DNA from 3 places in the Arthrobacter sp. JSM 101049 genome. Region 2 is predicted to be linked to each of the others. Evidence: riboswitches for the same ligand, from Rfam matches in the RefSeq annotation. Region 2 holds a riboswitch; each other region holds the start of a gene.
What was found. Region 2 has a riboswitch for S-adenosylmethionine ahead of AB8M85_RS11570 (MFS transporter). Riboswitches for the same ligand answer to the same signal wherever they lie in the genome.

Region 1: it holds a riboswitch for S-adenosylmethionine, as region 2 does, so the genes downstream of both, AB8M85_RS08755 (hypothetical protein) here and AB8M85_RS11570 (MFS transporter) in region 2, are expected to answer to the same signal.
Region 3: it holds a riboswitch for S-adenosylmethionine, as region 2 does, so the genes downstream of both, AB8M85_RS08905 (hypothetical protein) here and AB8M85_RS11570 (MFS transporter) in region 2, are expected to answer to the same signal.

The regions. Positions count from the first base shown of each region.
Region 1 covers NZ_JBGFFC010000002.1:755,888-758,142, forward strand. Annotated here, with positions in the region: gene AB8M85_RS08745 (DNA-3-methyladenine glycosylase) at 1-70, shown strand, start outside; gene AB8M85_RS08750 (siderophore-interacting protein) at 130-993, opposite strand; SAM riboswitch class IV at 1,136-1,251, shown strand; gene AB8M85_RS08755 (hypothetical protein) at 1,263-1,754, shown strand; gene AB8M85_RS08760 (acyl-CoA thioesterase) at 1,729-2,193, opposite strand; gene AB8M85_RS08765 (App1 family protein) at 2,190-2,255, opposite strand, start outside.
Region 2 covers NZ_JBGFFC010000003.1:455,453-457,707, forward strand. Annotated here, with positions in the region: gene AB8M85_RS11565 (acyl-CoA dehydrogenase family protein) at 1-96, opposite strand, end outside; gene AB8M85_RS11570 (MFS transporter) at 105-1,460, opposite strand; SAM riboswitch class I at 1,543-1,631, opposite strand; gene AB8M85_RS11575 (LLM class flavin-dependent oxidoreductase) at 1,715-2,255, opposite strand, start outside.
Region 3 covers NZ_JBGFFC010000002.1:789,530-791,784, reverse strand. Annotated here, with positions in the region: gene AB8M85_RS08910 (VIT1/CCC1 transporter family protein) at 1-492, opposite strand, end outside; gene AB8M85_RS08905 (hypothetical protein) at 728-1,006, opposite strand; SAM riboswitch class IV at 1,018-1,128, opposite strand; gene AB8M85_RS08900 (sodium:solute symporter) at 1,309-2,255, opposite strand, start outside.

The DNA of each region.
Region 1 (2,255 bases), on a different contig from region 2:
CGAGGCGTGGCGCCCCTACCGGGCGCACGCACTGTTCCACCTGTGGACCGCGGAAGCCTACGACAGGTAGGACCGCCGTCGTGCCCGGCCAGTGGCCTCGGCCAGCGGGCTCCGGTCAGCGGGCCCCGGTCAGCGGGTGCCGGTGGACACCGTGGGTTCCTCCGGGAAGATCTGCCCGATCGGTTCGCGCTTCTCGGCCTGGAACGTCTCCTCGGCCCGGCCGAACGCCCAGTAGGCGGAGAGCGAGAGCGCCTTGCGGTCCACGCCCTTCTCGTCAGCCAGGTACCGGCGCAGCGCCTTGACCATCTCGCGCTCCCCGTGGGCGAAGACCTGCACGTCGCCGTCGTGCCATGGCCCGGCCATCACGGCGGCGGCGAGCTTGGTGCTCTCCGGGGTGAAGGGGCCGCCGCGGTGCAGCCAGTGCACGTTCATGCCCTTGGGGGCCTTGAACTTGATCTCGTCCTTCTCCTCGGCGACCTCGACGTAGACCTCCCCGACAGCGGAGCGGTCCATCGCCTCCAGCGCCGCGGCAATGGCCGGCAGCGCGGATTCGTCCCCGGCGAGCAGGTGCCAGCCGGCGTCTTTCGACGGGCGGTACATCCCCCCGGGGCCGGAGAAGCAGACCAGGTCCCCGGGCTTGGCGTGGTTCGCCCACGGCCCGGCGATGCCATCCTCGCCGTGCACGACGAAGTCGATCTGCAGGGTCTGGTTCGCCTCGTTGACGCTGCGCACGGTGTAGGTCCGGCGCACTGGCATGCGCTCGGGCGGCAGCACGCTGCGCAGCTCGTCCAGGTCGTAGGGCGGGGTCAGGCCCAGGGCCGGGTCGGCGAAGAGCAGCTTGACGTACTTGTCGGTGGCATCCTTGTTCCGGAAGGCGGCGAAACCCTCGCCGCCCAGGGTCAGGCGGACCATGTGCTTGCCGATCTTGCGCCGGGACACCACCTCCAGCACCACCAGCGGTCGGGGCGGCCGGGCAGCTGCGGGGACGGTCATTCGCGGATCACTCCTTCGGGCGCCGGGCACAGCCCGGCTACAGTCTTTCCCCCAGCCAATCCCACGCGGACGGCCAACGCAAACCGGCTTCGCCGAGGGCGAAGAGATGACCCGTGCCCGTCATCGGCTAGGCTGGGTCCAGCTTCACGAGCTGCGGCCACGCACGGGCTCCGACCCGGCCGCACACCAACCCCATGCATCACGGGTGGTTCGGATGACGAAGCGGCCCGGCGCGCACGTGCCGGGCAAGAGCACCCGAAAGGCATCCCATGGGCCCCCTCCCCTCCACCGGCATCGATTCCGCCTGCCGTTCCGGCGCCCCCGGCCATGCCCCTCCGGCCGGGGCCGGCGCGCACCTGCTCGCCGATGCGGCCGGATGGGTCCCGGTGACGGTGTTCGTCGACCCGCCGGCCCAGGCGCTGGTGCTGGCCTGCCCGTCCGGGGCCCGCTGGATCGGCTACCACCATGCGGTCGCCGGGCTCTGCGCGCGTCTGGGCTGCGTCCTGCCCGGCGCCCTGTCCTCCGCGCCGCCCCGCACGGCACAGCACGACGGCGGCACCCCGGTGCCGCTGCTGGCCTCGGCCCCGTGCCACTGGCATCCGGGCTCCCGCGTCCTGGGCCTGCCGGCCGACCCGCGCGTGAGCGCCGGGAGGGCCTACGTGGAACTGCCCGCCGCGCCGCTGGATCCGTGCCCGCTGGAACACGACCGGGCCCTGGCGGCCGCGTTCGCCGCGGTTACCGGAACACCGGTTCGCCGATGAACTCCTCGAGCTTGGCGCGTTCGGCCGGCGGGAAGCGCAGCAGCCGCTGGTCCCCCACGGAGAAGAACGCCAGCGTCGTGGCGGCGCGCACGCGCAGGCCCCCGTCGACGGGGTCGTGGAATTCGTAGCAGACGTCGACGCTGGCGGCCTTGACGTTGGCCAGCCAGAGGTCCACCTCGGCGGGGACGTTGCGGTAGTCCAGCGGGGCGACGTAGCGCACCCGGTGCTCGACGACGAGGACCTGCGTGTTCTCCGGCACCGCGGAAAAGAGGTCCACCATCGGCTCGTTGCCGGGCTTGCCCGTCCCCCCGGGGACGCCGAAGCCGGCGATGCGCGCTTCCTCCATCATGCGCACCAGGTTCACGTTGTTGATGTGCCCGTAGGCGTCCATGTCTCCCCAGCGCATCGGGACCTGCACGCGCAGGCTGCGTCCGCTCATGGTGTCCCCGCCTCGAGCTCGTTGCGCGGCTGGCCCTCGGGCCATTGCTGCCGGGTGCGCCG
Region 2 (2,255 bases):
GAAGCGCGCGGCCAGGGCCGCGTAGCGGGCCTCGGACCCGTCCGGGGCGGATGCCCGGAGTGCGTCGGGGGTTTCGTGCGTGGTGGTCTCGCTCATGAAATGTCCTAGCTGACGGGGGCGGGCTCGGGCTGGGAGGAGGCATCGGCGTCGTGCCGTGCATCCAGATCCCGGGCCCCGGTTTCGGGGGAAAGCAGGGTGGTGACCAGGGTGATGGCCCCGACGCCGACGAAGTAGACGACGACCCAGAACGGGCTGCCGCCGCCGACGGCAAGCAGCGCGGTGGCGATCAGCGGTGCCAGGCCCCCACCGAGGACTGAACCGATCTGGTAGCCCAGCGAGACGCCGCTGAAGCGCACCCGGGTGTCGAAGAGCTCGGAGAAGAACGCCGCCTGGGGGCCGTACATGGCGTCGTGCCCGATATTCATGCCCAGCACGACGGTGAGCACGATGAGCACGACGCTGCCGGTGTCCAGCAGCGGGAAGGCCACCAGGGCCACCAGAATGCTGAAGATCCCGCCGAAGAGATAGGTGCGGCGGCGCCCGATCCGGTCCGAGACCCAGCCCCAGAACGGCACGGAGACCAGTCCGAGCGCGGAGGCGATGAGGATGGCCTGCAGTCCGGTCTCGCGGCTGGTCCCGCCCTGGGCGAGGTAGGTGAGGATGAAGACGGTGTAGACGTAGTAGAACGCGTTCTGGGCCAGGCGCAGTCCGGTGGTCAGGGCGACCTGGCGGGGGTGGGTGCGCAGGGATTCGAGCACGGGACGGGCGGCGACCTGTTTGACCCGGACGACCTGCTTGAAGGACTCGCTGTCCTCGATCTTCAGGCGCACGATGAGCCCGACGGCGACGAGCAGGATGCTGGCCAGGAACGGGATCCGCCAGCCCCAGGCGAGGTAGGCGTCGTCGGGCATGGACGATTCGAGGGCCAGCAGGACGCCGGTGGCCAGGAGCATTCCGGCGCTCGGGCCGATCTGGGTGGCGCTGCTGGTCAGGCCGCGCTTTCCGGGGGCGGCGTGTTCGACGGTCATCAGGGCGGCGCCGGCCCATTCGGCCCCGTAGCCGACGCCCTGCAGGACGCGCAGGGCCAGCAGCAGGGCGGGGGCGATCCAGCCGGCGGTGTCGTGGGTGGGCAGCAGGCCGATGGCCGTGGTGGCGAGGCCGGTGAGCAGCAGGGAGACCACCAGGACGGTCTTGCGGCCGATCCGGTCGCCGTAGTGCCCGCCGAGGATCCCGCCGATGGGGCGGGCGATGAACCCGACGGCGTAGGTGGCGAAGGCGGCCATGGTGCCGACCAGCGGGTCGGCGGGGGCGAAGAACAGCGGCCCGAAGACGGTGGCCGCGGCCAGGCCGTAGAGCACGAAGTCGTAGCCCTCGATGGTGGTGCCGATCAGGCTGGCGACGGCGACGCGGGACCTCATCCGCGGTGCCCGTGGCGCCGTCGTGGTGGTCGGGGTGTTCAAGTCTGGTCCTCCTCGGGGTACGGGGAAGAGCCCACCACCGGCCCGGCCGCGCGCAGGTGGGCGGCCGGGACAGGGGGAAGCCTCTCCATCGGTCCTGGCAGGAGCACCTGCCCCGCGGGGTGGTTGCTGCGGCGTCAACGAGCCAGGTCTCTCGGCCGCTCTGGATGGTGGTGGGAGGGCCTGGCGGCCGTCCCGGTCGAGCGGTGGTGCCTTCCCGGGTGCGGGAAGGCGGTGGTTGGTGCTGGTGGCGGTGCCTAGCTGGTGGCCAGGTCCGCGGTCGCCAGCTTGTAGTTGGCGGCGCGATGGGTCTCCTTGACCCGGTCGCCGGCGCCGAAGAGCTTCTGGCGCAGGGTCCCGGGGGTGTATTCGGTCGGGTAGGCGCCCAGGGCCTGCAGTTCGGGGACGACGTATTCCACGACGTCCTCGAAGGTGCCCGGGGTGATGGCGTAGGCGAGGTTGAAACCGTCGACGTCGGTGTCCTCGACCCACTCGACGAGCTTGGCCGCGACCTCCGCGCCGCTGCCCACGGTCACCGGGCCGAAGCCGCCGACGCCGATCCACTCGGCGAGCTGCCGGATGGTCCAGGGCTTGCCGTCGTCGCCGGAGGCCTTCTTGAACGTCTCGACCGATGACTGGATCGCGTTGGACTGCACGTCTTCGCCGATCACGTCGTCGAGGTCGTACTGCGACATGTCGATGCCGGTCCAGCCGGAGAGCAGCGCCAGGGCCCCATCCAGGTCGGTGTAGGAGGCGTAGTCCTCGTACTTGGCCTGGGCCTCCTCGGTGGTGGCCCCG
Region 3 (2,255 bases), on a different contig from region 2:
GACCGCCGCACGGAAGTTGCCGGAGAGGCGGTTGCGCCCCCGCGTGGCCAGACCGCGGACGACCTCTTCGTGGACGAGCTCGTCGGCGGCCATGGTCGCGGTGGCATCGGCGTCGTCCTCATAGGGGGAAGCGCCTTCGGCGCGCTGGGCCAGGGCCAGGACGAAGACGGAGCCGAAGTTGCGGGCCATGAAACGCAGCATGATCCGCCTGGCGGACGGGCGGACCGGTTTGCCGACCTCATCGCCGAGCAGGCCCGCCCAGTGTTCCTCGTGGCGCTTTTCCGCGGCGGCCAGGCCGAGCAGGATCTGGCGTTCCTCGCCGTCCTTGCGGGAGGCCAGGGCATCGTAGATCGCCGCCTCGGCGCGTTCATCGGCCAGGTACTTGCGCCACCTGCGGATATCGGCGGCGGTGGGCTCGGCCGCGGTCCCGGCAGAGGCGGGCGGATCGTCGTCGGCGGGCGGGGGCACTGGCATCGGCGCAACCGGTGTCATCGGGGGTCCTCTAATCGGTTCGTAGTTTCCGCGCTGCGGCGGGGGCGCCGGTCAAAGGGCTGCGGATGCAACGAACCCCGGACCGCCACCAGCGGGCCGAAGGTCTCGTTCGCCCGGCGGTGCCGCCGGGTGGAGTGCCGGACCGCATCGTGGCGGTCAGTATGTCGACAGATCCTCTGTCGCCCGCACCGGGGCCAGCGGTCCGAGTGCGGGCGGGGTGTGGAACTACTCCCCTTCAGCCAACCATCATAGCCGAGCCGCGGTGTTCGCGGACGGGGAGGCGTTCGAGGAAGAACACCTGGGCCTCGCCGTCGGAACGACCGGCGCGGGGGACGCGGACCGTCAGGGCGCAGGACTCGTGGTCCCACACCGGCCGACCAGCGGTGTTGGCCAGGGCATGGTCGAGGTCCTTGGGGTGGGGGGCGATGAAGCGCTCCCATTGGCCGTCTACGTTGAGGCAGACGGTGCCGAGCATCGAATCGAATATGGGAAGAACGGAGACGCTGTGCGTCACGGATTTCCTTTCGTGCGTTCTTACCCGACACGTTGTCGTGCGGGCCGCTTCCTCATCCGAACCACCCGCGAACCTGGGGTTGGTGCGCGGGTAGTCGGAGCTGTTGCCCGCGTCTCATGAAGCTCTTTCCAGCCTAACGCGGATGGACGCGCGACCCAAGCTGTGTCCGGCGCCACCACCGCTGCATCCCAGTGTGGGCGCGGCTAAACCCGCCTGCCGTAACAGGCGGGATTAGCCGGTTTGGGGGTGCTCAGGGCCCACCGGGGCCGGGGACAGGGCACGACGGCGGTGCCCCGCCCCGCTCAGCGGCCTGCGGGGACGCCCTCTGCTTCCACCCGCCCGGAGACCCGGTCGGACCAGTGGGCGGAGACCTCGGGCCGGGTCGCCGGGGTGAGCAGGCTGACCACGATGTAGACCACCAGCGAGGAGGCCAGGCCGTAGTAGATCGGCTCGTTGGCGTAGACGCCGCCGAACTTCTCCTCCGCGCCGATTTCCAGCACGATCATGGTCGTCAGGGTGACGATGGTTCCCGCCGCCATCGACAGTGCGGCCCCCACGCCGTTGCCGCGCTTCCACAGCAGCCCGCCGAGGATGGAGACCAGCAGGCCGCCGACCAGGATGTCGTAGGCGATGGTCAGGGCCGCGATGACGTCGTTGACCACGATCGCCAGCACGATGGCCACCACGCCCAGCCCCAGCACCCAGTAGCGGTTCGCCGCGACGTCGTGCTCGGGGTTGCGCCCCGAGTTGACCTCGATCTTCTTGCCGAACCAGCTCGCCACGAACGGCGTGACGTCGTTGCGGGCGACCGTCGCGGCGGCGATGAGCGCACCGGAAGCCGTGGACATCATCGCGGCGACGGCAGCGGCCAGCACGATGCCGCCGACCACCACGGGCAGCAGGTTCATGGCCACCTCCGCGTAGACGACGTCCTTGCCCAGGTTCTCGATGTCGATGCCGGGCAGTGCGACCCGGGCGGACATGCCGATGACGGCGCCGGCGATGCCGTAGAGGACGCAGTAGATGCCGGCGGTCGACCCGCCCCAGCGGGCGACCGTCGGGGTCTTGGCGGTGAAGACGCGCTGCCAGATGTCCTGGCCGATGAGCAGGCCCAGGGTGTAGACGACGAAGTAGGTGATGATCGTCTGCGCACCGATCCCGTCCCAGCTGAAGAACGCGTCGCGGGCCCGCTCGGGGATCCCTGCGGAGATGCCGCCGAAGCCACCGGCCGCCGAGAGGGCGAAGGGCA